4 regions of the Paenibacillus sp. BC26 genome follow, and region 1 is predicted to be linked to each of the others. Evidence: riboswitches for the same ligand, from Rfam matches in the RefSeq annotation. Region 1 holds a riboswitch; each other region holds the start of a gene.
The links. A riboswitch is a leader RNA that binds a small molecule or an ion and turns the genes downstream of it on or off. The one in region 1 is predicted to bind cyclic di-GMP.
Positions count from the first base shown of each region.

Region 1 (7,893 bases):
GCATGGCCAGCCACCAATCATTCCAGAACGCCAGCGCGTAGAACAACCCGATCGTCGCAAGCGCCGGCTTCGATAATGGAAGTATGATTCGCACGAAAATGCTCAGCTCCGTTGCGCCGTCGATCTTCGCGGATTCGATGATTTCAAAAGGCAGTCCCTGCATAAAACCCTTCATCAGCATCGCGAACCAAGCACTGACGCCATACGGTAGAATTAAAGCCCAGATCGTATCCTGCAGATGCAGCACATTCGTCATGATCATGTAGGAGGGGACAAGTCCCGCATTGAAGAGCAGCGTGAAGAACACGAAGAAGGTCGTTGCCTTGCTGTACCTGTAATCCTTACGCGTCATGACGTATGCAATCGAGGACGTAAGGAGCAGGGCGATTGCGGTTCCGACCACCGTGACGACAATCGTAATGAAATACGATTGCAGCAGCAGCTTCGGATTCTGAAGCAAATAAGAGTAGGCGGTAAACGTCAACCGCTTCGGAATGAGCTGGTAACCGTACCTGGCAATGTCGGCGTCATAGGAGAGCGAGACCGATACCACGTACAGCAATGGAAAAATAATCAGAATCGACAGCAGGGTCAGAACCAGTACGATCAGTACATGATTGCCGCCCGGCCTGCCCGCTCTAGCTGCGTGCATTTGCGCTCACCTCCATTAGAACAACGCGTTGTCCTTGCTGTATTTTCGAACGAGCAGATTCGTTGTCAGCACTAAGATGAGTCCGACAACCGCTTGATACAAACTTGCCGCCGAGGCCATTCCGAGATCCCCGACGACGCGCAGCGACCGATACACGTACGTGTCCATTACATCAGTGGTCGAGTAGAGCATCCCTGCGTCCCTCGGTATGAAGTAGAACAAGCCGAAGTCAGAGTAGAAAATACGTCCGATGTTCAACATGGTCAGCATCGTGATGAGCGGCGTAATTAATGGAATCGAGATGTTGCGAATCTGCTGCAAGCGGGAGGCTCCGTCAATCGAAGCAGCTTCATAATAGCTCGAATCAATCGCGAGCAAGCCGGTGAAGAAAATAATCGCGGTGTAGCCGACGTTCTTCCACAGGTAAGTCAGCGTCAGAATGAGCGGCCAATAAGACGGATTGCCGTACCAATCTACAGCCGTGCCATGGAATTGCTCCACTACCTTATTGATGACGCCGTAAGTTGGGTTAAGCAGAATGTAGGTGACAAACCCGACGACGACCCACGAGAGAAAGTAAGGGAAGAACAGGATCGTTTGAAAAATTTTCACGAGCCTTCTGCCCATTTCCGCCATCAGCAGTCCTACAATAACGGAGCAGATCGTCCCGACGACGATGAATACCCCATTCAACAGGAGCGTATTACGCGTGATCCGCATCGCATCCTGGGAGTTGAAGAAGAACTTAAAATTGTTTAAGCCCGACCAGGCGCTGCCCCAAATGCCGTCGGCATAATTGATGTCTTTAAATGCGATCACGATGCCAAAGAGCGGCAGGTAATAGAAAATAAAGACGACGATGATCGCGGGCAGGCTGATCATTAATAAGCTTCTGCCTTTCGTGAAATGCTTCCATTCCTTCTTTAATGCCGAAGTGATTCCTCTGCTCATGTGCTCCTCCTTTGTGCCGTTTTGCGACTTCGTTGTTTACGATTCTGAGCATACGGCGCAATGGGTCATCGGCGAAACTGCTCATTTTTGCAGCGTCAAAAAAGCACTGTACGATAATAAAATGCGCCGAAAATCCACTGTACAAAATCAAAAAAAGACCGCCGATACTGGGATCGGCGGCCTTTTGACATCTCAACTTCCACAACGGCGGGGGCAGCATCCCAGACAGCGGGGAAATGGTTTCACCCTTTCCCTCGCCCGGCGATATACTCCCGCGGCGTCAAGCCAAACTTCGCTTTGAACAATTTATAGAAATAGCTTTCATTCTCGATGCCGACCCTGCGCATAATTTCTTGAATGCTCAGCTTCGAGTTCTCCATCCACTCCACCGCTTTCGCAAGTCGGACCTGATTGATGTATTCCGGTATCGACATGCCGAAATGCTCCTTCGATATCTTGCTCAGCTTATAAGCGGAGAGCCGCATCATGCCTGAAATATCGGTCGCCGAGAGAGAGGAGTCAAAATAATTCGAATCGATGAACGCTTTGATCGTATCAGCCGCCACCTGATTGCCTTCCTCAGCAGCCGATTTGCGCTCACTCGTCATCGTCAGAACCGCTTCAAGCAGCTGCTCCTCGAACTGTTCCGCCGTCTCCTCCTCATACAGCTCCCGATTTAGCAGCTTCGCATGGATATGAATCGGCTCCTTGAGCGTGCGGTTCATTTCGTATACAGCCTTCTTCAAATGATGCACGACCTGCATGCTGGCAAGCATAATGTCGCTGTACTCCAGCTTGCGGATATTCCGGAACAGCTCGCGGAACTTCTCTTCCGTTCGCATGGGATCGCCTTTCTTGACGACCTCGATGAACTTGCCCGTAAGCTCCATCACCTGCTCCATAGCGATACTGCTCGCCTGTTCATCGATTTCCGCTTGCGTGATGACCGCCATATGGCCTTGCACATAACGATAGGAGCTGTTCGTGAACGTGTGGCTGTACGCCGCCGCAATCGCTTGATAATGTTCAATCGGCTCGCTGATCGCGACAGAGAAGGAAATTTTGTAATGTTCCTTAATGTAGCGCTGCGCTTCCACCAACAATTCCTCGACTGATGCAGCCTGCAGGGCGGAATCGATATTGAGCAGGATCGTAAACGAATCATCCTTCATATCTACCGTTTGATGTGCGAATGAACGGCTAATGACCTCCGTCGTTATATTGGCTATCGCAAAACGCAGAAGCTCCCGCTCCACCAAGCTTTTCGTCATGAAGAGCTTGTAGTTGTCGATACGCAGCACGCAGATTACAAACGGCTTCTCTTGCGACAAAGCAGGATGGAGGGAATGAAGCGCCTCCCCGAATGCCGTGCCGCTCATACTGAAGCTGTCGACAAGCAACCGCTTGAGGAAATAAAGCTTCATAATGCCCGTATTATTGTTTTTCTCCAAATGGTACTCGTACAGCTGCTCTCTTGATTTCCGATACACCTCGGTTAAATAGGAGAATTCATCCTTTGCCCCCGGAGTTACGGAGCCGCCAAGGGAGGTCTGTTCCATCAGCCTTCTCACCGGCTTGTAGATCCCTCTAGAAACAGACAAGGTCAGCAGCAGCGCGCCGGCAAAGATGGCCATCGTAATGAGCAGAATCGTATCGAGCAGCTGCTTCAAGTTCGCGTATGCTTCTTTGTACGGTTTCGCATCCAGCAGTGTCCAGCCGGTCTTCTCCAGACGAATATAGGAGATGATATATTTCTCGCCGCCAATGCTCTGATCGAAGAAACCCGACGGCTGCGCAGACTGGGCTTCTGTGCCGCTCGCTTGGTCCACATAAGCTTGCCTGATCGTATTCGCGAAGGTCGAGCCTTGCACCGGATTACCCGGATCGGTCTCGATCAGCCCATTGCCGCTGTCCAAGATGTAGAGCTCGCTTCGCGCGCCGGCCTCAATCCGGTTAATGGCACGAATGTTATCGACGAGCCAATCCAGCTTAATGTTCAGAATGATGGCGCCATCCATTCGGTTATCGCGATCCGTCGTCTCATACATCACATAGCTTAATACCGTATTCGCAGCAGTTCCTCCTGCGCCTAGGTCATCGGATTCCGCACTGCGGCGCACAATTGCACGGAGCACCGGAATGGTCGTATAGCTTTGCAGCACCTTATCGAGCTCTGCGTCCTTATGATACAAATCGCCATATGTCGAGTAATAGAGCTTCTTATGATTGTTATAGATGTAGATGGACTGAATGAACGGATTGTTCGCCACAATGGTCGCGTTTAGTTTATTGATGACATTCAAATGCTCGTACGTTTCCTCATCGTTCAAATACATAAGCGCCTTCACGTCATTGCTGCCATAGGTGGAAAGGGTAATATTGCGAATCATCGTATCGAGATAATCGATGTTGTATTTCATCTGCGAGAGTACCTTCTGGCTGTTCTCGTATTCGCTCTTGAACACCTTCTTCTCTACATTCACATAGACCAGGGCTGAGAATGAAACGACGATTAGCAAAATAATGCCTGCAATCCATAAGAAGATGCGCAGCAAATATTTCTTTTCTTGAAACAGACGAATGAGGCTCATAAGCAAGTACCACCCTTGTTATTCAATCTTTGCTTCCCTAACCGAGCTGCCGTAATGAATGTCCGCTTTGCAAATATGTCCGGCAACCGCGATCGGCTGCTTGCCTTCTGCCGCATGCAATAATTGAAGGGCAGCGCTGCGTCCCATCTCATAGAAAGGCTGGTTCGCACCTGTGATATCCAGTCGAAGTTTCCCGTTCAACCCCTGCGCATCATAAGTAACCAGGGACATGTCGTCCGGGACGCGCCTGCCAAGCCGCTCAAGTGCAGCAAGCGCAGCTTCGGCAATCTGATCATTCGCCGCAAAAACAGCCGTATACCGCATCGTCCCCAGCGCATACGCAAGCCGAGAAACAAACGCTTCGATTTCACTCTCGAAATTCTCGAACCGAGTTGGGATGCTCAAGTCGTAATCCGCTTCGAAAGGAACACCTGCTTCGATGAAAGCTTGTCTCATGCCAAGCAGCCGTTCATAGAACGTGCTGAGATCCGAATTGCGTACGAACGCAATCCGCCGATGCCCCTTGGCAAGCAGCAACTTCGTGAGCGAATAAGCGCCCGCAGCGTTATCGCTCGTCACAAAGGGGATATCGCTGTCCCAAACCCGCCGATCTAAGAAAATAACCGGGATCCCGCTTGCCGATAACCGCTCGTAGAGCTGCCGACTGCGCAGCTCGTCCTGTCCCCCGTGGATCGGACTGAGAATAATCCCCTCCACTTGCCTTTCAATCGCGCTCGCAACGAACGACTCCAGCTTATCAAAGCTGCGGTTATCGCTGCTGCTCATCAGCTGATAGCCCTTCGGCTGCAGCGCATCCTCGATCCCGCGCAGGGCGGCTCCCCATAACGGGTTGTCGATGCCGATAACAGATGCGGCGATTAGCCCGCTCCCGCTCATCGATTGAGACACGGAACTCAGCCCGCCATCTGCGAGATAAGTACCTCGGCGGTTGTCCCGTGTTAGAAGTCCTTCCCCGCAGAGCTCCTTAATTGCCTTCTCGATCGTATTAACGCTGGATTGATAGGACTCCGCCAAATTGCGGCTGGACGGCAATCGCGAAGATCCCTGCCACTCGCCTATATGTATGCGCTTTCGAATATCTTCCTTAATACGGTGATACGGGTAGGTAGACAACCAATTCACCTTCATCTCTGCTAGATTAGCTTGACTATATGACATGTGTATCATCTGTGTCAATCCATAGCCTGCTCTTGAATTCCATTGTGATTATAGTCCTAATTATATAAGTCTTTAGTCCTTTATTTAATAACACCGCTCACCGCACAGGCTCATAAATACCAACTCTATCCTTTTAAATAGGTTCCATAGACCCATTCACGCGACTGAGATATTATGGAAAATAAGATTAGAACTATATTCCTACATATTTCGTCAAAATTGAATCGTTTCTCATAGGCAAACCCTTCGAAAGCAGGGGGCGCAAAGTCATTGGGTCTAAGTCTTTTCTCCTAACAAGGAATGGGATACGACAGCCAGACTGCCGAAGTTAATCTGCTGACCTTGGTGCCTCCAAGCGGGAAGATGCGTATCGGTCTATTGCCGCCATCTTGCTCTGAAGGGCCGGTTTTTTTTTTTGTATACCAATATGGACACAGAAAGGATGTGATCGGCTTGGCCACCTCATACGAGCAGTTTAGTTCGAAGCTACTGACCTACACGTTAATGTTTCTTATCCTGTCCTCGCTCCCTATCTATGTAACCGTTCTCTCGCTTGAGCTGATAACCTTTCAAGTTTTCATACGATTCGTCTCTTCCGTCATTCCGCTTGGTTTTGTGCTCTATTTCGTTTACCGGCAGACCTACAAGACGCTGAAAGGGAAATTAATTATTTCCGCCTATTCATTCCTGCTCTGCTCCATCGTCATGTGCTTTATACCCACGCCGAATTCCGGTACCGTGGTCTTCCTCTTCGCGCTTCTCTCCCTCATCTATCTGGACCGCTATGTAACGCTGTTGGCAAGCGGATATGGCATTGTGCTACTCATCGTCCATCAATTGTTTAACCCCTATATGCTCAAAATGGACCTGATCTCCCGAGTCGTACAGTTCACCCTGTTCACCATGTGCTGCATCACTTGTGTCAGCGTATGCATCATCGGACGCCGAATCATCGCGCATGCACAGCGAAGCGAGAAGAAAGCGCTGGATAATGAGAACCGGTACCGGCAAATTTTCGAGCTGTCTCCCGAAGCCAATATCGTTCAAATCGATAATAAGATTGTTCATATGAATCGGTCGGGGCTGGCGATGCTCGGCGCGAAGCATCTGGATGAATTAATCGGCGTTGATGTATTTGACTTGGCTCTGCCGGAGTATCACGACCTGATCCGCGCGAAAGCGGCTGACCTTATTGCAGGCAAAACCATCTTGGATTATACGGAGCTTCGTATTTACAAGGTCAATGGAGAAGTGATCGAGGTGGAAACCAATTCGATATCGACTTTGTTCAATAATCGCCCGGCCATCCTCTCGAACTTCCGTAATATTTCGGAAACGAAGAACGCCCGTGAAACCATTAATTATATGGCTTATCACGATCAATTGACCGATCTGCCGAATCGCTATCAATTCATTATGAAGATAGAAGCAGAGCTTCGGAATGCCGCTAATCATCCATGCAGCTTCGCGGTCTTGTTTCTTGATATGGACCGATTCAAATCCATCAACGATACGTTCGGGCACCCCCATGGGGACCGTCTGCTTAAGAACTTCGCGAAGCGGCTTCAGGCATCGCTGGAGCCTTCATCCTTTGCGGCCAGACTTGCCGGTGACGAGTTTGTCATCCTGCTTCCGAATAGCAGCGCAGAAACGTTAGGGGCGCTGATTGAGCCCCTGCTGGAACGGCTCTCGGAGCCTTTCATCCTCAAAGGGCAAGAGATTAGCGTTACGACGAGCATCGGGATTGCAATGTATCCCAAAGACGGTCAGGATGCCGATACGCTGCTGATTCACGCGGATGCGGCTATGTATGCGGCTAAGAGGCAGGGGAGAAACAACTACGCCTTCTACAGCACGGAGATGAACGAGGTTAATTTGCGGAAAATGATGCTGGAGCAGGACTTGCGCAAAGCACTCCAGCAAGACGAACTTCATTTGGTCTATCAGGGCAAGAAGGATTTGTCAGCCGACCGCTTGAGCGGCTTCGAGGCTCTCCTGCGTTGGACGCATCCGAAGTTCGGTGCCGTTTCTCCGGCGGAATTCATACCGCTTGCCGAAGAAACCGGGCTTATCGTTCCGATAGGCGAGTGGGTAGTGCGGCAGGTGTGCGATCAAATCAATTCTTGGAAGCAAGCGGGCTTGTCCCCCTTGCCGGTGTCCGTCAACTTATCGGTGCGCCAATTCAAGCAGGACAACCTGATTGAGATGCTGAAGACGATCCTGCTGTCCACCGGGATCGAGCCGCGCCTCATTGATCTGGAAATTACAGAAAGCGTTGCTTCATCGAATTTCGAAGCCCCGCTTATAGACAAGCTGCACGAAATGAAGGCGCTCGGTGTTTCCATTTCCATTGATGATTTCGGGACCGGATACTCGTCGCTTAGCTATCTGCGCCTTTTCCCGGTAGATACCCTTAAGATGGACAAATGCTTCATTCGCAACATCGATCACAATCAAGATGATTTGGCGATCGTCACGGCGATTATCGGCATGGCTCATAGTCTCAAGCTTCAAGTGCTC
Region 1 is NZ_FPAD01000001.1:446,801-454,693, reverse strand. Features, by position in the region: gene BM412_RS01970 (carbohydrate ABC transporter permease) at 1-652, opposite strand, end outside; gene BM412_RS01965 (ABC transporter permease) at 668-1,603, opposite strand; gene BM412_RS01960 (AraC family transcriptional regulator) at 1,846-4,194, opposite strand; gene BM412_RS01955 (GntR family transcriptional regulator) at 4,213-5,373, opposite strand; cyclic di-GMP riboswitch class I at 5,600-5,700, shown strand; gene BM412_RS31750 (putative bifunctional diguanylate cyclase/phosphodiesterase) at 5,674-7,893, shown strand, end outside.

Region 2 (7,893 bases), 130 kb from region 1:
ACAAACGCCTGCCGGGCACGCCGCTTACCGTAAACAATATTATTTTCGATCCGTATTACTTCGAGCAGGAGCTCTCCCATATGGCCGGTGTGACGGCCTTCATCGATTTCTACTACGTCGAACCCTTTCTTAGAGAGAAAACGCGTAATCCGTCCGTGATGAATATCGGTAAGCTTGACCGCATGGAGGCACTGGCGATCCTCGATCGGCTTGTATATGAAGATACGAATCGCCAAGCCAATTATGAACTAATGGTTAGAGCGCATATCATGCAGTTATTCATCTATCTTAGCCGCTGCTATGAACGATCGTTAAAGAAGCCGATGACTGCGGCAAGTGACGAGAATGCGCTCATTCGCAATGTTTGCGACTTTACGAGGCAGCATTACGCGAAGCCGTTAAGCTTGCAGCAGCTCAGCACTTTATGTAACCTCAGCCAGACGGCATTCACCACCAAATTCAAGCAGCATATCGGCATGACCTTCATCGAGTTCCGCAACCATATTCGGTTGCAGGAGGCGAAGAAGCTGCTGGAGACGACGTCCGGCAAAATCATGTCCATCGCGCTTGAAGTCGGTTTCGAGGATTTAAGCTTCTTCAATCGGATGTTCAAACGGCAATTCGGCGTAACGCCGAGTGAATACCGAACCGGGTATTGGCGAGAATCTTCCTAGAAACAAAATAAGCTCCCGGGCCTCATAGGCCAGGGAGCTTATCTATTATAGAAGTGCTTATTTGCTGTGCAGTACTTCAGGCGTAGTCAGTTTGTCGTAGAAATCAACCGACTTGTCCTTGTCATCGGAATTGCGAAGTGCCATTGCGGAACGAGGGTGCTCGTCCAACATACCTGTAATCATATAAGGAATAATATAGCCCCACTCTTCTTTTTCACGCAGCGTAATCATGTGCTTCTCGATCATATCCAGCACCGGACGCACATTGTACTTCGTGTTCTTCAGATGTGCGACAAGCAGTTCCGTCGGGCAGTTGCCTGCCGCGCGGCCCATACCGTATACGGAAGCATCCAGGAACTCGACGCCTTTCTCCACGGAAATGAGCGTATTGGCGAAAGCCAGCTGCATGTTGTTGTGCGTGTGTACGCCCAAACGTTTGCTTGGCAGGTACTTCTGGAATTTGCTGACCAAGTAGTTGAAATCATTCGGATCCAAGCTGCCGTAGGAATCAACCACATATACGACGTCAACCACGCTTGCTTCGATCAATTCGAATGCTTCAAGCAGTTGGTTCTCCATTACGTTGGAGAGCGCCATAATGTTCAGCGTTGTTTCGTAGCCGCGGGAATTGAATACGTTAACCAGCTCCAGCGCCTTCGGCACGTCTTGAATGTAGCAGGCAACACGGATCAAATCGAGCATGCTCTCTTCGCGCGGAAGAATATCGTTCTCGTCTACCCGTCCGATATCGACAAGCGCAGAAAGCTTCGTATTCAGCTTCTGCGGGATGACTTTACGAAGGAAGTCGTCGTCCAGGAAGCGCCATGGACCAGCATCTTCAGCGCCTTTAAGCAGCTTCGGCGAGTTCTTGTACCCGATTTCCATATACTCGACGCCGGCTTCATTCAGCGAGTTGTACAGATGCTGAACGAACTCAACGCTGAAATCCCAGTTATTGACGAGTCCGCCGTCGCGGATCGTGCAGTCGACGATTTTACAATGACTTTTTTTCGAAGCATTCATAGCATTGTGTCTCCTTTTTAGCCAGATCTTGTCTTTTCTACTCATAATACTTGATATTGGCTATGAACGCAAAGTCATTTTTGTCAGAATTGCACTACTCTTCGGATTATATGGCGCGGAAGGATTTCCTTGTGCTGACCATCGTTTGATCTAATTTATCGCTCAGTTTCTCCAGCATTGTCGCCAGCTCCGACGATCTGGAAATCAGCTGATGCTGCTCATTCGAGCTGCCTGTGACCGTCTTTACGCTGCCCGTCAATTCAACGGACATGCGGGAGATTTCCTCGATGTTGATGCTGAACTGCTGCGTACTGGCAGACATTTGCTGAGACGCGCCGGAGATGTAATGAATTTGTTCCGCAACGGTTTTAATAGACCGCATAATGCGTTCGAACGCCGCTCCCGCATCACATACGGCTTGATTTCCTGATGCTACCTCAACAATTACTTGATCCATGGATTGGATGGAAGCCCGGTTATTAGCCTGGATGTCTTGAACAAGCTCAGCGATTCTCTGGGCGGAGGCGGTGGTTTGCTCAGACAGCTTGCGGACTTCATTGGATACGACGGTAAAACCTCTGCCATGCTCGCCTGCCCGTGCCGCTTCGATCGCCGCATTCAGAGCCAGCAGACTGGTCTGGGAAGCTATGTCTGTAATTAAACTCGTAATATCATCTATTTCTTGTGAACGCTGACCAAGCAGCTTTACTTTGGCAGCCGATTCTTGAACGGCATTGCTCATCGATGTCATCTGCCGGACAGCCTTCTGAATGGCTTCATTCCCGTTGTCGGCCTCTGTCGCAACCTCGTTCGAGAAATTAGACACGGTGGCAGACGTTTCAGCGATGGTATGGATATCTCGGAGCATCTCTCCGATCACCTTCTTGCCGGTCTGTGCGCCATTCTCCTGTAAATGTGCCGCGGCATCGACCTTATGCATCGTTTGTACGATATCCCCTGCCAAGAGATTAAGCGTGGCCGCGTTGCAGCTGAGCTCCTTGGAGTTCATGAGCACCTGGTCCGACGTTTCCGTCACATTTTCGATAATTTGTTTGACCGCTGCTTGAATTTTCTGCTGTTGGGCCGATTCCAGTGCGTGGATGAAGGCTCTGCGCGTCATAATTTGATAGGTAACGGCGCCGATAAACAAAACAACAAATACGATGTGAATGGAGACCATGGCCAGCGAATAATCACGGGTTCCGTAGACAAGCTCTGGGAAGATTAAGAAGCCGAGTACATGCTGCAGAGCGAAGATGACGGTGCTGATGAGAAGCATTGCGATGAGGTCGTAGTACAAAATAATGGCCAGTACCATAAAGATGGAGAAGTGGTATTCCACCGTCCCGTTACCGCCGGCAATGATGGATATGCTGCTGAAGGTAAGCGAAAGCGTCATAAGAAGCGGAACGCTCTGCTGTTCCTTCTGTAACCGCATGCAAAATCCGGCAAGCAGTAAGCAAGTAAACGGCAATGCGAAGAACGTTTGATTAAGTAAGGAGAGAAGCGTTGAACCATTCTGATCCGGATGATGATCATGCTGCATGGAAAAACCGAGCCAATCGAATGCGTGTACCAGAAGCGATAAAAGTACAATAATTGTAGAAATGAATAACATGACACGGTTTTTCTCTCTAAGCATACAACGAGCCTACCTCCCAATATTTGTATAAATATAAAAAGAGTCCACCCATGTTAAGGATGGACTCCTTTTCACCCGGTAACCTGTCCACCATGGCATCGGTATCGATGCTTTAGGCCTAGGCTTTGCGTCCCAACATTTCCATTGGTTTGCCTTTATCATATGAGAAGTAGTTGTAAAACTATGGTTTTGTAAATATTAACAGGGTTAATTATAGGAGAGTAAAGCCCTATTTGTACATAGCGTAATTTGTAATCTTTTGTCGAATTTGTCAGATCATCTCTTCTGCTTTCACCACTTCATCGAATTTGGCAGCTGTAATCAGTCCGCTGCGAATGGCAGCCTCACGCAGCGTCAGGCCTTCCTTATGAGCGGACTTCGCAATAGCTGCCGCATTCTCATAGCCGATATGAGGATTGAGCGCCGTAACGAGCATCAGGGACTCGTTCAGATGCCGGGCGATTGCTTCCCGATTCGGCTCAATGCCAACCGCGCAATGCTCATCGAAGGAGCGGATGGCATCGCTTAGAATGCGGGTCGACTGCAGGAAGTTGTGAATGATGACAGGCTTAAACACGTTCAGCTCGAAGTTGCCCTGGCTGGCCGCGAAGCCGATTGCCGCGTCATTGCCCATGATCTGACAGACCACCATCGTCAGCGCTTCGCACTGCGTCGGGTTCACCTTCCCAGGCATGATGGAGCTGCCCGGCTCGTTCTCCGGTATTCGAATCTCGCCAATCCCGCAGCGAGGGCCGCTTGCGAGCCAGCGCACGTCGTTCGCGATCTTCATCAAGTCCGCGGCGAGCGCTTTGATTGCGCCATGCACGAAGACGATTTCGTCGTGGCTTGTCAGCGCGTGAAATTTGTTCGGCGCGCTAATGAAGTTCTTGCCGGTTAGGCGGCTGATCTCCGCCGACACTTTCTCGCTGAAGCCCGGCGGGGCATTGAGGCCCGTGCCCACGGCCGTGCCGCCGATGGCAAGTTCGCGCAGCTCCTCGCGGCTTGCTCTAATATTACGCTCGCCTTTCTCCAGCATCCGAACCCAGCCGCTGATTTCCTGGCCGAGCGTAAGCGGAGTGGCATCCTGCAGATGGGTGCGGCCGATTTTGATTACATCCATGAAGCTTGCGCTCTTCTGCTCGAGCGTGGATTTCAGCTGCGCAATGGCCGGCAGGACGAGATCCTCCACAGCAATCAGCGCGGCGATATGCATCGCCGTTGGAAAGGTATCATTAGAGCTCTGCGAGCGGTTCACGTCATCGTTGGGATGAACGGCTGCTTCTTGGCCTTTCTCCTTGAGCAGCTGTGCCGAACGCCGTGCAATCACTTCATTGACGTTCATGTTGGACTGCGTGCCGCTCCCGGTCTGCCAGACGGCAAGCGGAAACTCATCCTGCCACTTTCCTTCAATTACTTCATCCGCTGCAACCGCTATCGCTTCGGCTTTCAGGGCATCCATCTTCCCCAAGCTTCCGTTCACGGTCGCTGCTGCTTTCTTCAAATAGGCAAAAGCGGTAATTAACTCACGCGGCATCTTCTCCGTACCGATTTTGAAATTGTGCAGACTGCGCTCGGTCTGCGCTCCCCACAGCCGGTGCGCCTCAACCTGTATCTCACCCATGGAATCCTTCTCAATGCGAAAATCGCTCATCACGACTACCTCCTCATACGAATGGTTTCTGTTCGGTTTACTTTCTATATACCCAAAATGGCACTTGTTCTATTTCTATGAAAGAGGCGATGCATCTACGAGCATGCATCGCCTCTTTCCCATGATTACCTATTTGCCGGCTTGTAATACGGATTCTCCGGCTAAAACTGACTCCGCAGCTCCGGCGGCAGCTCCCTGCTCTTGCGCGTGTTCGAATCCATCGTCACACAAGTAACGGTAGCATCCCCGCACAGCTCGCCCTTCTCGTTCACGATCTCTTGCTTGAGCACATAGCTGCTCCGTCCAGCCCGCTCCGGCGTCGTCGCAACCGTCAGCCGATCCCCTTGCCTGCATTCCTTGCGATAGTTGATATTGATATTAACCGTTACCGTCTGAACGCCCATTGCCAATAACACATCATAGTGCAAGCCTGCCTGCTCATACCATTCTTCACGTCCCCATTCGAGGTATTCCAAGTACTTGGCATTGTTCACATGCCCGTTTACATCAATTTCCGTCGAACGGACGATAAGCTCCAGATTCGCTTGCATCGATCCTCACACGCCTCCTTTGCCGCGGCCTGTTTTTACAGCTTCGGCCCTAGTTGCCTTCATGTTAGCTGGCGATAGTATGGATGTCAAAGGTTGAGCGCGGAGTGCCGCCGCAACCCACGCTTAATAGCTCCCATTCTGCCACCCGCGAAATCTCCGCTCCCCCTGCCGAACCATAGTTGCCTCGCGTATTGGTGCTTGAGAGATACGAAAGCAAACTCTCACCACCGTTATCACTCCGAATTGCTGCCGATTTGCTGCTGAGAGTACCCATATTGAACTCTCAGCTATCAAACCAACCATTTCCTCCACTCGCTAGATGCTGAGAGTTCCAAAAACGAACTCTCACCGCCGATATCACGCCGATTTACGCCGATTTGCTGCTGAGAGTAGCGATATTGAACTCTCAGCTATCAAACCAACCATTTCCTCCACTCGTTAGATGCTGAGAGTTCCAAAAACGTACTCTCACCGCCGATATCACGCCGATTTGCTGCTGAGAGTTCCGGTATCGATCTCCCAACTTTCTAACTAACCACTATCTCCGCTCGATAGACGCTGAGAGTTCCGAAATTGAACTCTCACCGCCAATATCACGCCGATTTGCTGCTGAGAGTTCCGATGTCGATCTCCCAACTTTCTAACTAACCACTATCTCCGCTCGATAGACGCTGAGCGTTCCGAAATAGAACTCTCACCGCCAATATCACGCCGATTTGCTGCTGAGTGTTCCGATGTCGATCTCCCAACTTTCTAACTAACCACTATCTCCGCTCGATAGACGCTGAGAGTTCCAAAAACGTACTCTCACCGCAGATATCACGCCGATTTGCTGCTGAGAGTTCCGGTATCGATCTCTCAGCTGTCAAATCAACTGCTAGACGTGCGAGCGCGGCTTGACATACATATGAGACTCCGAAAACTCATGGCTGGGATTCTAACGAATCCAGGAAGCCTTATTTGAACAAAATGGCTGAGTTTGAAATTCTAACGAATCCTGTAGACCTTATTTCGGTTAGAAGTCCCCTATTTGGCTGCATTTCGCTCAAATAAGACCTGTACGATTCGTTAGAATTTTTTAGTGGCCATTTTCGAGCAAATAAGGCTCTCACGATTCGTTAGCCGTATCGCCGACAAATAATCAGCATAGTTGCTGCTACCTTTAGTGCCAGGATTAGTTTTGTGTTGGTGTTGGTGCTGGTGCTGGTGTTGGTGGTGGTGGTGGTGGTGGTGGTGGTGGTGCTTGGTGCCGGTGCTGGTGCTGGTGCTGGTGCTGGTGCTGGTGCTGGTGCTGGTGCCGGTGCTGGTGCTGGTGCTGGTGCTGGTGCTGGTGCTGGTGTTGGTGGCAGTGTCGGTGTCGGTGTTGGTGTTGGTGTCGGTGTCGGTGTCGGTTTTGGTGGTGGTGTGGTGGTGTGGTGGTGTTGATGTCGGTGGCGGGTATCGGGTGTCGGGCTTCGAGCTTCGAGCTCGGACTCCGCGCCTCGGGCCTCAGCCTTATCCACTCCCAAACATCAAAAAGCCGCCCTCTCCGAACCTGGCGGAGAGGGCGGCCTGTCATTCTACCACTCTGCGAACGAGCCGTCGTCGTACGCTAGACGAGGTGTATCCCAGTCGCCTGCGTAGCCGCGTTCAATGAGCGCTTCTTCGTTGATTTCGATGCCAAGCCCCGGTCCTTGCGGGATCGCGACGTGGCCGTCGATGACTTCGAACGGCTTCTTCAAGTAGCCTTCGCCAAGGTCCCACTTCTCCGCCATCGAAGGATGCTCTTGGATCAAGAAGTTCGGCGTGCAAGCATCGAGCTGCAAGCAGGCCGCAAGCGAGATCGGTCCAAGCGGATTATGCGGCGCGATGGAAGCATAGTAGGTTTCCGCCATAGCGGCAATCTTCCGTCCTTCGAAGATCCCGCCGGCATGGCATAGATCCGGCTGAACGATCGCTACCGCGCCTTTCTCCAGCGCTTCGCGGAAGCCCCATCGCGTAAACAACCGCTCCCCCGTTGCAATCGGAATGCTTGTCGATTGCGCAACGCGCAGGAGCGAGTCCACATTCTCGGGCAAGCATGGCTCTTCGATAAACATCGGATAATACGGCTCGAGTGCCGCGGCAAGGCGAATCGCCATAGCCGGGCTGACCCGGCCGTGGAAGTCGATGGCAATGTCTACCCCGCTGCCCACAGCTTCGCGGGCTGCAATGAACTTGTTCACTTGACTCTCCACGAAAGCCAGCGAATCCACATGCCGCACAGGCGCGTCTACGCCTGTTTTGATCGCGTTGAAGCCGGCTTCTACTCTGCGCTTGGCATTAGCAGCGAACGCTTCCGGCGTCTCGCCGCCGCAATGGCAGTACATACGA
Region 2 is NZ_FPAD01000001.1:316,930-324,822, reverse strand. Features, by position in the region: gene BM412_RS01455 (AraC family transcriptional regulator) at 1-674, shown strand, start outside; gene BM412_RS01450 (aldolase catalytic domain-containing protein) at 732-1,697, opposite strand; gene BM412_RS01445 (methyl-accepting chemotaxis protein) at 1,804-3,339, opposite strand; cyclic di-GMP riboswitch class I at 3,414-3,503, opposite strand; gene fumC (class II fumarate hydratase) at 3,611-4,990, opposite strand; gene BM412_RS01435 (acyl-CoA thioesterase) at 5,152-5,541, opposite strand; gene BM412_RS32005 (hypothetical protein) at 6,785-7,177, shown strand; gene dgoD (galactonate dehydratase) at 7,101-7,893, opposite strand, start outside.
Region 2: it holds a riboswitch for cyclic di-GMP, as region 1 does, so the genes downstream of both, BM412_RS01445 (methyl-accepting chemotaxis protein) here and BM412_RS31750 (putative bifunctional diguanylate cyclase/phosphodiesterase) in region 1, are expected to answer to the same signal.

Region 3 (7,893 bases), on a different contig from region 1:
GCTTTACCGCACCGTGAAACGGCTTGGCGTGTACATTCCCAAGGACAAAATGGAGCTCGCCGAGAAGCTCTATGTACAAAAGGTTTATCTCAATCTGCAGTGGATTCATGAGCATGCCAGCAACCGGAAGCTGCTGTCCGACTGGTTCGACGAGAACGTCAGCGCCGATATCGCCGCGTTATGGGAAGTGGAGCAGCCTAAGCTGTGTACGGCATTCCGCGATGCCTTCGGAGGATGATGAACGCCTCTCCCACCCCTGTTTATCGCGCCGCAGCAGCACGTCCTGAAACATAAACAGCAGCACAGCTCTCTCTGAGGAGCCGTGCTGCTGTTGTCGTTAATGAGAGTTTTGCGTAGGGGTGGGCTGACATCTGACTTATCCAATGATTGCATAGGTTTGGACACCGGAAGGGATGGTACGCGTACGAAACAGCACACCGTTTGAATTAAAGGTGCGGATCGTGTAAGTCACATTCGTCAATGTGCCGATGTTGTTAAAGCGAACGACGCCAAAAGAGTCGAACGAAGCTGTGGCGACGACCTGGTTGTTCCGGAACAAGCGAGCAAAGAAGCCGGTTGTCAGGAACGGCACGCCGTTTTGAGCTACCCAAACAACCGTTAGACGACTGAAAGTCGGACCTGTGGTTGTGGTTTCATTTAATGTTTTGGGTACGGTTGTCCGGATGACTTTACCGGAGCTTGGCAAATAATATTTCGGTCTGACGCGTGATAATGCCATAAGCATCACTCCTTTCGGGGGTTGCTTACAGCTTATGCCGAGCCTGACGAGGAAGAGTGGACAATCCTCACGGGCGATGAGCCTGTTTTATATACTAAACCCATGTCCGCGTGCTATTAATCTCCATCTTATCCTTGAAGGCTTGCTCCAGATCGATATTAAGCATGTTTGCCAAATCGAAGATATTCCACACCACATCATACATCTCGTGCCCTAGGTTTTCTTTACGTTCCGCATCCGGATGAAACGAGACGGACAGCACCTCTTTGGCCAGCTCGCCGACTTCTGTCATTAAGTACAACATCCTCTGCTCGATGGAGCTCTGGTCGAACCCTTTGAGCGCGCTCCATTCTTTTACATACTGCTGAAATTCGGCTGTATTCATAGGTGAAATTATCCTTTCTATAGGTGGAATTGTGCAATAGGTAAGTTGTGAAATGTGAAGCTTGAGAAATGTGAAGCATGGGAAATGTGAAACTTGAGAAATGTGAAACGTGAAAAATGTGAAACGTGAAAAATGTGAAGCATACGAATGTGAAGCATGAGAAATGCGCAATATGCAAAAAGTGAAAAAGCGTGCCTATTAAAGAATGCTTAGCCCGCCGCCGGTCCGAGCTGCTTGAGCAGCAGGCGGCTTTGATCCGCCGCTGCCTGGGACTCTGCCGTGACGGCAAACTTGCGGCCGTTCACGCCGGGGTTGTTCTTCTGAGCCTCATACGCTTCGAAGAAGGTGACGGCCGTCTGCGCGGCCAGCCTTGCATCCGCGAGGCGCGAAGCAGCTCGCATGCCATCGGCGAGCTGCGCCATCGTGACGACCGCGTCCGTCTGCTTGTCGCGGTCGTAACGATCATAGTGCAAGGCGAGGCGCCAATACGCCGCCGCGCCGTGCACATCGCTCTGCTCGGCCGCAGCCTCGCCGAGCGCCCACAAGAGCGGCACGGACTGCGGCTCATAGCGCAGTCCGGCCGCCAGCAGCACCGCCCGTTCCGGCGGCGGTGCCAGTGCGGCAAGCTCGAGTCGAATCCGCGTCCAATACGGATTCAACTCGAGCGCCGCGCGAAGCGCGGCTGTTTGCGCAGCAGCACTGCGAGCGGCTGACACAGCCGCCTCGCGGTACTGCACGGCGCGGTCGAACCGCACGCTGAACACAGCGGCGGCGGTGAGACTTGCTGCGGCTGCGACAAGCAGCGCAGTGCGCAGCTGTCGCAGCGGCAGAGCTGCTAGAATGGCGTGCTTGATCGACCCCGTAGGTTCGCCCGAATAGTAGACCACCCAGCTGAGCAGCAAGAGCCAATAATACCCGAAGGACATATCGAAGTCCACCGCCGCATGCAGCAGCAGCACGCTAATCGGCAGAAGCCCGATCGGATTCGACCGCCATACGCCGCGCAGCAAGACAAAGAAGACCACGGCAGCAACCAACAGCCCGACAAGACCCAGATCAAGCGCAATTTCAATGTAACCGCTATGTACTTCATTCCCAACGTAAGGCGCGGTTTGCACTTGGGTAAACAACATCCGCCATGTGTCGCCGCCACGGCCGAAGAACAGCGCTTCCTTCATGAGCAGCCATGCATCCTTATAAAATAACCCGCGCGCGCCGGCCGTCTGAAACCCGCCGCTTAAACGTCCTTGAATAACCGATGGAAGGAGCATGACCATGCCAAATAATCCTGCAAGCCAGCAGCCCCATGCTATTCGGCTGAGCAGCTGTTCTCGTCCTCGTGCCTGCATCCATCTCAAAGCAGTAAATCCGGCAAGTGCAGCCACACCTATCAGAATCAGCAATACGGTCTCCTGCGAAGTTGCCCCATCCTGTACAAACTTGCTAGTACCATCACCGGCATCCCCACTGCGTAATCCTGCATGAACGACAGCTCGATATGCAGCCCCGCCGCTTATCAATGCCCAGCCGCTAAAGATAAGCCAAGTGACGCGTTCCTTACTGCGCAGCAGCAGAAGGCCGCCAACCCATGCCAGGGCGGTCACGAGCCAAGCTCCTCTGGATTCGGTTAGCAGCAGTACCAAGACAGCAGGCAGCACCCCGGCTGCAGCCCCGATAAACGACGATACCGAAGCCTTTTCCCTGATTAGCAAGAGCAAATAGAATAAGAGATAGGCACCGGCTACGGCACCTAAGAAATTCGGATATTGCATGAACCCCGACAAACGCGCTCCAACAGCGGACAGTCTTGCATCGCCGGTAGTCATGATGATTTCGGGAAAAGCAACCCACCCCATCCATCCCGCGATCGCTCCCGTGATAACGAAAGCGCCTGAGCCCTGAATGGCCGCAGAAAGCCACTTTAGGCGGTGTCGCCGCACAGTCGTATCGGAGCTTGAACAGAACCAGCTGTACAAGGTGACGGCAAAAGCCGTATATGCCGTCCATCGCAAGGCCTCATCGAAGCTGCCTAACACGGAAGCAGGACGATGGATCAGCGCCACTGCATATAGCAGTGCAATCGCAAGCAGTCCATAAAACGCCGCCGGAACGCCCTTCCTAAGCCGCGTATCCGCTTTCCGAGAGTGAGCCGCTATATCTGCTCCTACTATGAACACGCAGACGACGATAAGGATGGATTCCCACCGATAAAAGATTGTATCAAAGAACATTCCGTAATGATAAGCCGAACCAGCCAGCACGATCGCCACGGCCAGCGCAGCTAGTCCCGTCAGCCCACTTCGCATAACCACTTCCCCTTTTGCTCAAACCCCGCCGCATTCTTTTCGTTATTTTTCCAATTGTACCATAATTGACGAGCTGACTTATAAAAAAAGAAGACGCTGCCGGATCACCATCATCCGTTCAAACGTCTTCTTATGCCAGCAACGCCGAAATCACGTTTATCTGCTCTTCTTAGCCGATGCCTTCTCCTTCTTAAGCTTGAAATAGGCTTCAATCTGCACACGCAGCAAGTACGCCCGAAGCGCCCTCTGCTGCTGCTCGTCTAACCCTTGAAAGCGAGCTCCGTAAAACTTCCACTCACTTCCATCGTCCTTGCGGATTATTTCAATTTCGCACTCCAACTTAAAGCCCAGTGATAGGCTCGTCGTGAGGATATCCCCATTCGCGAGCGTTGGAGGGCTCATTAAGGAAAAACCTATGCCGGTGTCGCTTATATTTCTTAGCTCTATATCGAAGCTGTCTGTAGCTTCTATCGTCAATTTCTCCCCTTTGGAGTTTTCTATCTCTTGCGAGTATGTTCGCGAAATCGTACCTCTTGCCTCGATATCGATACGCGGCGATTCCCGCTTCTCATCCAGTCCCGCCAATGAACGGATCGGAAAAATAACCGCGATGGAACCTTCCGCCTTTGCAATAATCGTCGATTGCAGACGGTGAATACCGACAGGTGAATACACGGTTAAGCTAACCGGATCTCCGAGCTCGAAGTTCTTGAACTCCGTAAGCTCGATTTCCATCATTTCGCCTTCTGCATGGGCAAGTACGCCTGTAGCAACATACCCTTCTTTCTCAACCATAGTACGGCTGTGCAGCAATGCCTTCATAGCAAAGGTAGGTTTATTATTGAAACCAATTCTTTCATTCATGCCTGTCACATCCATTCCCCCTTTACATATGAAGAACACTCCGGCAACCGCAATACTTTGCATAAAAACAGAAAAAGCGCTTCCTCATACAAGAACGGAGCCGCTTCAGTACCCCGAGACAGACTCGGGTGTTCATTTCGGCAGTCAGGCTGTCATTCGTTCGCTACTTCATTATTAGCGGACATTAGACCCTTTAACTTTGCGTCCTTATCTTTCGATAAGTTTGCCAGTATCGATGATATGCAGTTGTCAGCAGTATGCTAACCTACCTACAGTTCTTTCACGATCATTAACTTATGTTGGTCTTTGAGGTCGATCTGATAGGCTGAAGCAGGTGCAGTTCCATCAGACTCACGGATAATCCGAACCGTTGGACGATGAACCGCGAGCGGATCGTTCATAGCTACGACAGCAACTTGCCCTGAACTGAGCAGTACCGTTGTGGAGACCGGATAAATCGAAATATGCTTACAAAAAATTTTGATCAATTCTAAATCAAAATAGGTATTTCCTGCAGCAAACAAAAACTCGATCGCTTCCGATGGGGTATATCGTTTCCGATGCGGCCTTGGAGAGGTAAGCGCATCGTATACATCTGCGATGGCGACGATTTGAGCGTATTCATGAATGGCCTCCCGCTTAAGCTTGCGCGGATAGCCTGTGCCGTCGTAGCGCTCGTGATGCTGAAGCGCGCAGTGAGCCGAGAGTAAACTAATATCATGCTGCGCTCTAATAATGTTGAAGCCATCCTCGGTATGCTTCTCCATGAGCATCCGCTCGCTTGGCGTTAATGCGGACGTCTTGGTCAAAATCTCTTTGGGCAGCCGCGTCATGCCGATATCGAATAACATCGCGCCCATGCCAAGCTCTTCGAGCTGCGTACGGTTATATCCTCTGGCCAACCCCATGATGCCTGCCAGTATCGTGACATTCAAGGAATGGTGGAACAAGTAGCTGTCCGCCACGTGAATGTTGGTCAAGCTGACCATAACATCTTCACGCCGAATGAGATCCTGCATAATATCGCCGAATACTTTACGGAAAGTGCGGCCAAGCTCGGGGGCGATCGTTCGCCCTTTGGTCACCTGTTGGTCCATTAGCGAATTCATCGTCTTGTAAATCGTATCCGATGCCGCTTTGTGCGTGCTGTCTTGAATAGCCGTTGTCGGCTCTAAGCCCTCTGTCAGGGGATCATCAATGAAAAGCATGTCGATGCCTAAACCAGCCAATCTGTCGATAAATCGTTGATTTAACTCCACACCGGCGCCTAGCAATATGTTCCCATTCTCCTGCAAAATAGGGCGAGCTAACTTTTCTCCCGGCTTAACGGAGTTGATGTGAACTTTTCTCATCGGTGTTTAATCCCGCCTTTACCGCTTGCTCACGGATTAAGCTTGCAACGCTGCCGGTTCGGTCAACTGCGCCTTACGGACATATTTCTCTGCGTACATCCGTTTGTCAGCAGCTTGCAGCAGCTGGCCAATCTCCATGCCATGCTCCGGAAATGAAGCATGACCGACCGAAATTGACAGCCGTAATCCGGTCCGCAATGAAATGCTAAAGAGCTGTTCGTGAATTAGCTTTACGATTCGGTCGATTCCTTTGTCATCTGCATAGGGACAAATAATGATGAATTCATCGCCGCCCCAGCGGCCGATAATTTCGCCGAAGGTTGCGCATGCCTTAAGTGCTCCTGCGATCAGCGCCAGAGCTTGGTCGCCTTGGCTGTGGCCCAAACGGTCGTTTACCTCTTTGAAATCATTGACATCCAGCATCATGACCGTCATTTTCTTCCGTTTACGATTCGCCTTAGCCGCCAGCTTCTTGAAATTCGTCTCGATGAATCTCCGATTATACAGTCCGGTTAAACTGTCCAGTATAGAAGCTTCCTTCATACGGTCATATTTGAGTCCTAAGAGAAAGCCGATAGGCAAGGCTGCCGCTGCGAAAGCGGCGGTACCGATTAGAACAGCGAGCGGCGTAGGTGTCTTACTTGCAAGCAGGCATAAACTCGCTGTAGCCAGTGTAGCTCCACATGATGCCGCACAAGCTGTAAGACGTCCGTTACGCGCCATTCGCAGTCCCCCCTTATAAATTAACGACCCGATTGCGACCGTTGTCTTTGGCTCTGTACAATGCGGAATCCACCTTCGAGAACAAATCTCTTATGTATCCTTTGACATCTTCAATCTGAAGATCAGACTGCTCTTCCACCACAAGCATTCCCATGCTAATAGTTACGGATACCGGAGAACGCCCTCTTCCAATGGCGATCTCATTGTTCTGAACAACCTCACGTATACGCTGAGCAAGCATGTCTGCCTGCTCTCTGTTTGTATGAGGCAAATAGACCGTAAACTCTTCGCCGCCGTAACGTGCCAATATATCTGTTCTGCGGAGTGCTCCGCGAACGGCATCGGCCGTTCTTCGGATGACTTCGTCTCCGATCACATGACCGTACGTATCGTTGACGAGCTTGAACAAATCAATATCAAACAATAACAGCGCAAACGGAATCTTGTAACGGACATTCGTCAGCACCTCATGCTCCAGCTGCTGCATCAGAAATCTACGGTTAAAGCAGCCTGTCAGGCTGTCCGTAATCGCCAGCTGCTCCAGCTTGCGATTCGCTTGAAACAGCTCGTCCTGCATAAAGATGAGCGCACGATTGCGCTCTTGCATGGAGGCATACTGCTCCTGCGATTTGAAGATCAGAGACTTAAGCTCGGAAATCTCTTGAAACGTGATGACTTTGCCGATTCGGCCTTCATTCACAATAATCGGCCCGACATGCAGAGAGAAGTACTGCTTGTGCGAGTCGTCCTGTTCAATCATGATTTCGGTTTGGATACGCTTATAAGGATCCGTTCTGTACGAGTACAGAAACTCATCTTCATTCGCTTTATCGATATTAAACCAAGAAAGCAGCTCCTCCATATTAAGCGTATCGCCTATAAAAACTTGAAGATGCGGGCTGACGATCCGGTTCATTTCAATAACATTGTCATGCTCATCCAGCACGATAATGCCTACGGACAACGTATCCATTACATCTTGCTGCGCAATCTTCACCAAGTCGAACGAACGATGCTTCTTCAAGGAGAATACGAAGTACAGATCAGACAGCACGATGCCAAGCGACGTAAGACCGGGAATAACAGGCAGCCACGGATCAAGAATGACGTTCAATACCAAATCCAGCAATGGAAACGCCATCATAATAAATATGCCTGTGAGCGCATTGGCGATTCGCACTCGATCCTGCGGCAGCTTACGCAAACGATAAGCTTTCAGTAAGATGCGAACCGTATAGATGTAATACGAAATTAACAAGCCTACCATCATCCAGAAAATAGGACCATAGACCCTCTCGCCGTAAGTACTATCCACCGAAGAAACAAAACTATCCCACGGATTCCATAACACGCCGATCGATATGAGCACGGATGGCAGCAGCATATAAATGAGGGTCTTGCGACTCGGCCTGTAACTGACGTTCACCAGGAATTTCGTAAACAGGAGCCACCCAAAGCCAAGCATCGATAAACCAACAAAGGAAATATTAATGTATATGATCTGGAGGTGTGGTTGATCCGTTG
Region 3 is NZ_FPAD01000002.1:342,407-350,299, forward strand. Features, by position in the region: gene BM412_RS17965 (dehydrogenase) at 1-238, shown strand, start outside; gene BM412_RS17970 (hypothetical protein) at 377-739, opposite strand; gene BM412_RS17975 (MazG nucleotide pyrophosphohydrolase domain-containing protein) at 834-1,124, opposite strand; gene BM412_RS17980 (O-antigen ligase family protein) at 1,334-3,430, opposite strand; gene BM412_RS17985 (PilZ domain-containing protein) at 3,587-4,252, opposite strand; cyclic di-GMP riboswitch class I at 4,431-4,532, opposite strand; gene BM412_RS17990 (HD-GYP domain-containing protein) at 4,564-5,646, opposite strand; gene BM412_RS17995 (GGDEF domain-containing protein) at 5,683-6,369, opposite strand; gene BM412_RS18000 (histidine kinase N-terminal 7TM domain-containing diguanylate cyclase) at 6,383-7,893, opposite strand, start outside.
Region 3: it holds a riboswitch for cyclic di-GMP, as region 1 does, so the genes downstream of both, BM412_RS17985 (PilZ domain-containing protein) here and BM412_RS31750 (putative bifunctional diguanylate cyclase/phosphodiesterase) in region 1, are expected to answer to the same signal.

Region 4 (7,893 bases), 190 kb from region 1:
ATGGGCTATTTTAGCCCGCTGGCCGCCGTCCCGGTCGTGCTGTCGATTCTGATTCAACAGCCGCTTGCCACGCTGCACCATTATGTTTTACAAAAACTTAACAAACGCAGTGCTGGCGCAGGCGGCTGAGAACAAGGTACGATGGATGGTGCATGGAGCAACCCCGGCATGGAGGTAGGATGAGATGAGCAGCTTTCGCGTGCGGCTGACGATGATTCTGATCGGTATGATCGGACTTGCCGTTCTGGCAGCCGGTTTATTTATGGGCAAGACGTATAAGGAAAATCATCTGGATGCGCTGCAAGACAATATGGTGCGTGAAATGAAGATTATCCTCGATCAAATGGATTGGCGCAGCGGAGAGCCGGCGTCGGTCTACAGCTACTTCACCGGCAACGCCAAGCGGCTGAAGGAGATCACGGATACTCGGATCACCTTCATTCGCGGCGATGGCGTCGTGCTTGGCGATTCCGATCATGATCCGCAGACGATGGACAACCATCTGCAGCGAGAAGAAGTGATTGAAGCCAAGAAGGACGGCGTAGGGCGAACAACGCGTTACAGCGATACCATTAATGAAAATTTGCTTTACGTTGCGATGCTTGTTCATCCGAATGACCCGAATTCGGATATTATCCGTATGGCGCTTAGCTTGCAAAAGGTCGATGAGAGCGTACAGCGCATTTGGATCACCCTTGTGCTGGGACTGCTCATTCTGTTTATCGCGGCTGCGTTGATCAGTTACCGGGTGGCGCTTGGTTTAACGCGCCCGCTTGAACAAATTACGCGTGTCGCGAAGCGGATCAAGAGCTTGGATTATCGAGCGCGCGTTCATGTGAAGCGCAACGACGAAATCGGCGAGCTCGGCCTTGCCATCAATGCGATGGCGGACTCGCTTCAAGTACAGATGACGCGCATTCATCAGAACGAAAGCCAATTGGCCAGCGTCCTGGACAACATGATCAGCGGCGTTGTCATGATCGATGCGAGCGGTCATATCGTGCTGTTGAATCGGCGGGCAGAGGAAGTGCTCGGCTTCTCGGTGCGCGAGCTGGTGGGCCATCATTTCACGGTTGCCAAGCAGCAATATGAGCTGTCGCAAATTATTCAAGAGGGCATCGAGCGCAAAGAGCATTTGCGCGAAGAGGTCACCTTCTATTATCCGGAGGAGCGGCTGCTGGATCTTAACCTGGTTCCGATCTTCGAGGATGATGACTCCTTCGGCGGCGTCCTGCTTGTCCTTCAAGACGTGACGGCGATTCGCAGGCTGGAGCGGATGCGCAGCGAGTTCGTTGCCAACGTATCGCATGAGCTGAAAACACCGATTACCGCCGTAAAAGGGTTCGCGGAGACGCTGCTTGGCGGAGCTGTGGATGATCCGGAGACGGCACGTTCCTTCTTGCAAATCATTTACGATGAGAGCGACCGCTTGAACCGGCTTATCGGCGACATCTTGGAATTGTCCAAGATCGAGTCACGCCGCGTGCCGCTGCAATTCTCGCCAATCGAGCTGGCGTCCTTCGTGGAGAAGACGGTAGAGCTGATGCGCGCGGAAGGGTTGCAGAAGCAAATTCGGTTATCCTATAAAGCAGACCGCGATGTGTACGTCGAGGCGGATGAAGACCGCTTGCGCCAAATCATCATGAACTTGCTCTCGAACGGAATTAACTACACGCCTGAAGGCGGAAGTGTTTCCATCGTCGTGGAGCCGGTTGGCGGGGAAAATTACGAATCCGTACGTATTCACATATCGGACACGGGTATCGGCATTCCGAAGAAAGATCTGCCGAGAATTTTCGAGCGTTTCTACAGAGTGGACAAGGCCAGATCCCGCAGTTCAGGCGGAACCGGGCTGGGCTTGTCGATCGTGAAGCATCTCGTTGAACTACACAAAGGAACGATCTCCGTAGAGAGCCGAGTGGGCAGCGGCTCCACGTTTACGATTGAGCTGCCGGTCCTTCAATAGCAGCGAACCAGTAATTGGGGTTTCCCCTTCCTCTGAACAATGCTATCATGGGTATGAAAGTAGAACGAGTTACCATGCCGATCACGAGCAGCGGCATGCGTGGAAGCCAGGGGGTCAACATGTCACAGAAAGTGTTGGTCATTGAGGATGAGCCGACGTTAGCCAGATTACTCTCGTATAACCTTTCTCAAGAAGGTTATGACACGACTGTCATTGATCATGGTGCGGAAGGCTTGCAGGTTGCTTTGCAGCGCGCATTTGATCTTATCATTCTAGATATTATGCTGCCGGGCATGAACGGTTTCGAGATCTTATCTCGCTTGCGTCAGAGTGGCAACCGCACGCCGGTTATCGTACTGACAGCCCGCAATGCGGAAGAAGAAGTAGTGCAAGGCCTGAAGCGAGGCGCCGATGACTATATGACCAAGCCATTTGGCGTGGCCGAGCTTCTTGCGCGCGTATCTGCGGTACTTCGCAGAACCGGCCAAGATGACGGCAAGCTGACGGAGTCCACGGACAAAGTCATTACGGCCGGCGATTTATCGATTTATCCGGAACGGTATGAGGTTATCCTTAATGGGGAAACCGTGCCGCTTCGTCCGAAGGAATTCGAAGTGCTGCTCTATCTAGTTCAACGCCCGGGCGTTGTCGTTACCCGCGATGATCTTATGAATGTCGTATGGGGCTTCGACTATTTCGGCGGACAGCGAACGGTAGATGTACATGTCAGCTCCTTGCGTAAGAAATTAGAGCTGGGTCAGCAATCGGTCGAAATTGAATCCATTCGCGGCGTAGGCTATAAACTGGTTATGCCGAAGAAGCTAGGTTCACCTAAATAAGGTGAACTTTTTTTTTGCCGCAAATTCCGAAGCAAATAATGGTAAAATCACTTTAGAAACTAATGGAGGTGTTTTTTCGAATGGTTGCTTACGGTTGGTGCAGAGGGATCGAGGACGCAGAGCTTCTTCACAAATACGGGTTTGATTACATCGAGTGTCCTCTGTCCGCCCTGCAGCTGGAGAATGAGGTTTTGCATCAAGAATTGCTGCGTGCTTACTTGGACAGCCCGCTGCCTGTCTACGCGTTTAACGTATTTTTCCCCGGCGACATCAAAGTGGTCGGTCCCGATGTAGATCCGGAGCGTATCCGGCGATATCTGTACCGTGCTGCAAGAGCGATGAATCAGATCGGTTCGAAAATTTCCGTGCTTGGAAGCGGCAGAGCGCGCGACATACCGGATGGATGGGAACGCAATCGGGCGGAGGACCAGCTGCTCCACTTACTTAGCTGGATTTCGGAGGAATTTAAGGGAAGCGGCGTAACGCTGGCTATTGAACCGCTGAACAAGAAAGAAACCAATCTGATTGGCTCTGTCGCCGAGGCTGTACATTTTGCGAAACAAATCAATCATCCTGCCATTCGGGTGCTGGCTGATTTCTATCACATGGATGAGGAAAGCGAAGCGCTGGACACATTGACTGTACATAAAGACTGGCTTGCGCATATCCACATCGCAGATACAGGCAGGTTGTCACCGGGAACCGGGCAATATCCATATGCGGAGTTTGCCGCGCAGCTGACTGCAGCAGGCTACAAAGGCGGAATTTCCGCGGAATGCAGCCTTCAACGACTGGACGAGGAATTACCGGCTAGTCTGACATTCATGAAACAAGCCTTTCAGCGGATAGGTTAATTCACCGCCGTTCACTGTAAGGCTAAGCTCGGTTCCACTCCAGCATTTTCTTCTGGAATTGCTTCGGTGAGCAATCATTATATTTCTTGAACATTTTGTAGAAATGGGCCATATTCGGCATGCCGATCCGGTCGCCGACCTCGGAGACGCTGAGATCCTTCGTGAGCAGAATACGCTCGGCCCATTTGATCTTGCGATAATTCACATACTCCGTGAAGGACATCCCGATCGCTTTCTTGAAGAATTTGACGAAGTAGTAATAGCTCATATTGGCGAGCTTCGATACTTCTTCTACTTGGATGCGGTCGGTCAGATGTTCCTCTACGTAGTCGATTACCCCTCGGAGACGAGCCCGGTCAAAGTCATCATGATCAGCAAGCACTTTCCTGGAATCTCCCCGAATGAGCAGAAGGAGCAGCTTCTTTATGTACATGCTGACCGCGAGCTCATACCCGCTTTGCTTCGTCGTGACTTCCTGCAGAACGCCGCGGATACATTCCGACGCTTCTGCTCGTGCCGATTCATTCTCTTGGAAAATATAATTCGCCCGGCTGAGCGGGTTCTTCGTCTCGGAGAAGAATCGCATATAAGGCATGGAGCTTTGGTCAATAAATTGCTCCAAATCAAATTGCAAGACGATATAGTTCAGCGGGCTGCTCATGCTGCGATCGCGATGAAGCTGCCTTGCGCCGATCAATGCGATGTCGCCCGTTTGTAGTTTTATGCACTCATCTTCTATATTTACGTCAAGCTCGCCGGTGATTACAAGCAGCAATTCGATTTCGCGATGATAATGCCAATTGATAAACAGATCGTTATTCCGCAGGGATTGAAACACTTTTATGGAGAGCAGCGGGTTCTCGTAAACGACCTTTTCATTGTAAAATTCCACGGTACCATCCCTTCGATAACAAAATCACATAAAACCATACCTATATAGCGCCTATATTTTTGTGGACATGTTCGTCTATACTGTAGTCAGTTGTGTCTCTCTATCTAGCTGACACGCATACTACAAATTATATCATTTCGAGGCTCATGGAGGTAGAAATTTAAAATGTCAAAAGTACGTGTAGGCATTATTGGCTGCGGCGGTATCGCCAACGGTAAACATCTCCCAAGTTTGGCCCAAGTCAAAGACGCTGAAATCGTTGCTTTCTGCGATATCATTGTTGAGAAGGCTGAACAAGCAAAAGCGAAATACGGCACTGAAGAGGCAAAAGTATATTCTGACTATAAACTACTGCTTCAAGACGCGTCGATCGACGTGATTCACGTTTGTACGCCTAACGATTCCCATGCGGTTATCTCCATCGACGCATTGGAAGCCGGCAAACACGTGCTTTGCGAGAAGCCAATGGCTAAAACAGCTGCTGACGCTCGCAAAATGCTTGAAGTTGCACAACGTACCGGCAAAAAACTCAGCATCGGTTACAACAACCGTTACCGTGCAGACAGCCGTTACCTGAAAGAAGCTTGCGATGCAGGCGAGCTTGGCGAAATTTACTTCGCTAAAGCACATGCGATCCGTCGTCGCGCTGTTCCGACATGGGGCGTATTCTTGGACGAAGAGAAACAAGGCGGCGGACCGCTTATCGATATCGGTACTCACGCTCTTGACCTTGTATTGTGGATGATGGACAACTACAAGCCGAAAGTCGTTCTTGGCCGCGCTTACCACAAGCTGTCCCAAAACGAGAACGCTGCGAATGCTTGGGGCCCATGGGATCCAAAACAATTCACAGTTGAAGATTCCGCTTTCGCTATGATCACAATGGAGAACGGTGCAACTGTTATCCTTGAATCCAGCTGGGCGCTTAACTCGCTTGAAGTCGATGAGGCTAAAGTATCCCTCAGCGGTACTAAAGCAGGCGCTGACATGAAAGACGGTCTTCGTTTCAATGGCGAGCACAACAGCCGCCTATATGTAAACAAAGTTGAACTGAACAGCGGCGGCGTTGCTTTCTATGAAGGCGCGAGCGAAACTGCAGAAGTTCTTGAAGCAAGCATGTGGATCGATGCCGTTAAAAACGACAAAGAAACTTTCGTTAAACCAGAGCAAGCGCTTGTGGTTTCCGAAATTCTTGAAGCGATCTACGAGTCTTCCCGTACGGGCAAGGCTGTATACTTCGAGTAAAACATTCATTGAAGCCGGGGATGGCCTTGTCATCTTCGGCTTTTTTGCAATAATTAACGATGTTAGCTATATTTTCGAATTCGACAAAATATGTCAAAGTTCAACGTTATTCGCTCTGTACAGTTTTGGGAAAAAATCTATAATGAGAGTTAAACTAATCTTCAGGAAAATTTTACAACTTAATACCTATGATAAAGGCAAACCATAGGAAACTATGGGACGCAAAGCCGTGGCCTAAGGGATCACTCACCGTGATGCTAAGGTAGACAAGGTTGCCGAGTAGATGGAATCCATCCTATTCGGGTGGTTTTTTTATTGCCATTTTACACTCTGCTGCTAAGTCAATGAACCGGAGGAAGGTTAGCATGGCATCCGTCGCACTCGTCGCCATTTCATTTGTACTCGTATTCAGTTCTTCTCTAATCCTCTTTCATCTGTACAGGCGTATGAATGCAGCAAGGTATACGACAATCTTTTGGCTTATGAGCGGTGCTTTTGTATTTAGTATCGGGATTTGGTCCATGCATTTTGTGGCATTGCTCGCGTATCCGTTCCCGGTCAAGGTGATGTATCATTTCGGTTATGTATTTCTCTCCATGGGTGTTTTAGTCGTCTTGTCCGCGATAGCGCTTCTCTTGTTCGAACGTGCTGCGCAGCGACATCGGACAAGCCTGCTCGTTCTCGGTATTTTGGTACAGACCGGCGGCATCGTAGCCATGCACTACATTGGGATGAAAGCCATCAAAGCCCATGCGACACTCCACTATCAGTCATCCACAGGTTTTGTTTCCATTATCGTGCTGGCACTTGTGTTGGGATTCGTATTCACAAGGCAGCATCGATTCCATAAACTAAGCCGTTTTCGGCAGTTCATCCACGCACTATCGCTATCCGCAGCCGTTGAATTTCTTCATTATAGCAACATGCCCATGATGCATGGCATTACATCGCAATATGCAAGTGAATCTGTGGCTTTATCGCAAAATCAATTCTTTCTGGCCATTAGCATAAGTTTGATCGTTTCCGTAATCTGCATGTATTCAATCGTCATTCTGATGATTGACAGCCGCCTGAAGCAAAGCGAAGAACGCCTTAAGCGGATGAATGAGGCCTATTCGCATATTCTGGATTCCGTGGCCGAGGGGATCTACCGACTGGACGAGCGGGGCAAGGTAATCTTCTGGAATCAAGCCGCTGCGAACTTAACGGGCTTCGAGGCGAATGAGGTACTCGGGCGTAAGGTTGGACTGCGAGCGATGAAGCCGGAGGATGAGGAATGGGATCCCGTCGAGAAGGTGAATCGCTCCGGCAACGCTGACTATGTAGCGGATGATTTGTTTCGCCGCAAGAATGGTTCGACGTTCCCGGTGGAATATCATATTACGCCAATGCGGGTCAAAGGCGAGCAAGCCGGAGTCGTCATCAACTTTACCGATTTAACGCAGCGCAAGGAGCAAGAGGCGTTCATTGTAGAGTCGGAGAAGCTGTCGATGGCGGGCCAGCTGGCAGCAGGCATCGCGCACGAGATTCGAAATCCGCTTACGGCGATTAAAGGATTTATGAAGCTGTTTCAGAACGGGATGAGCAAAATGGAGTATGTCGCCATTATTACGTCCGAGGTTGTTCGGATGGAAGGCATCATTAACGAGCTGCTCCTGCTTGCGAAGCCGCAAATCAGCCGATTTCAAGCGACCAATCTATGCGAGCTGCTAGCCGGAGTCTATACGCTGCTGGAATCACAGGCTAATCTAAACAATGTAGATATCAAGCTGCAATATTCGGAGCCGGAGCTGCTTATTTATTGCGATGAAAGCCAGATCAAACAGGTATTTATCAATCTCATTAAGAACGCAATCGAAGCAACGGAAGGCGGCGGCGAAGTTCGAATTGTGGCAGAACAGGTCGGCAACCACATGATGACCTCGATTGCAGACAGTGGCTGCGGCATTCCTCAGGAGATGCTGGATCAGGTGGGCAGACCTTTTTTTACGACGAAGGAGCAGGGTACGGGCCTTGGGCTGATGATCAGCAACAAAATCATTTCCAGCCATGGCGGGACAATTTCTATTGCCAGCAAAATGGGAGAGGGCACGACGT
Region 4 is NZ_FPAD01000001.1:636,306-644,198, forward strand. Features, by position in the region: gene BM412_RS02670 (bile acid:sodium symporter family protein) at 1-129, shown strand, start outside; gene pnpS (two-component system histidine kinase PnpS) at 185-1,966, shown strand; gene BM412_RS02680 (response regulator transcription factor) at 2,086-2,805, shown strand; gene BM412_RS02685 (sugar phosphate isomerase/epimerase family protein) at 2,868-3,659, shown strand; gene BM412_RS02690 (AraC family transcriptional regulator) at 3,682-4,551, opposite strand; gene BM412_RS02695 (Gfo/Idh/MocA family protein) at 4,717-5,796, shown strand; cyclic di-GMP riboswitch class I at 5,983-6,076, shown strand; gene BM412_RS02700 (ATP-binding protein) at 6,162-7,893, shown strand, end outside.
Region 4: it holds a riboswitch for cyclic di-GMP, as region 1 does, so the genes downstream of both, BM412_RS02700 (ATP-binding protein) here and BM412_RS31750 (putative bifunctional diguanylate cyclase/phosphodiesterase) in region 1, are expected to answer to the same signal.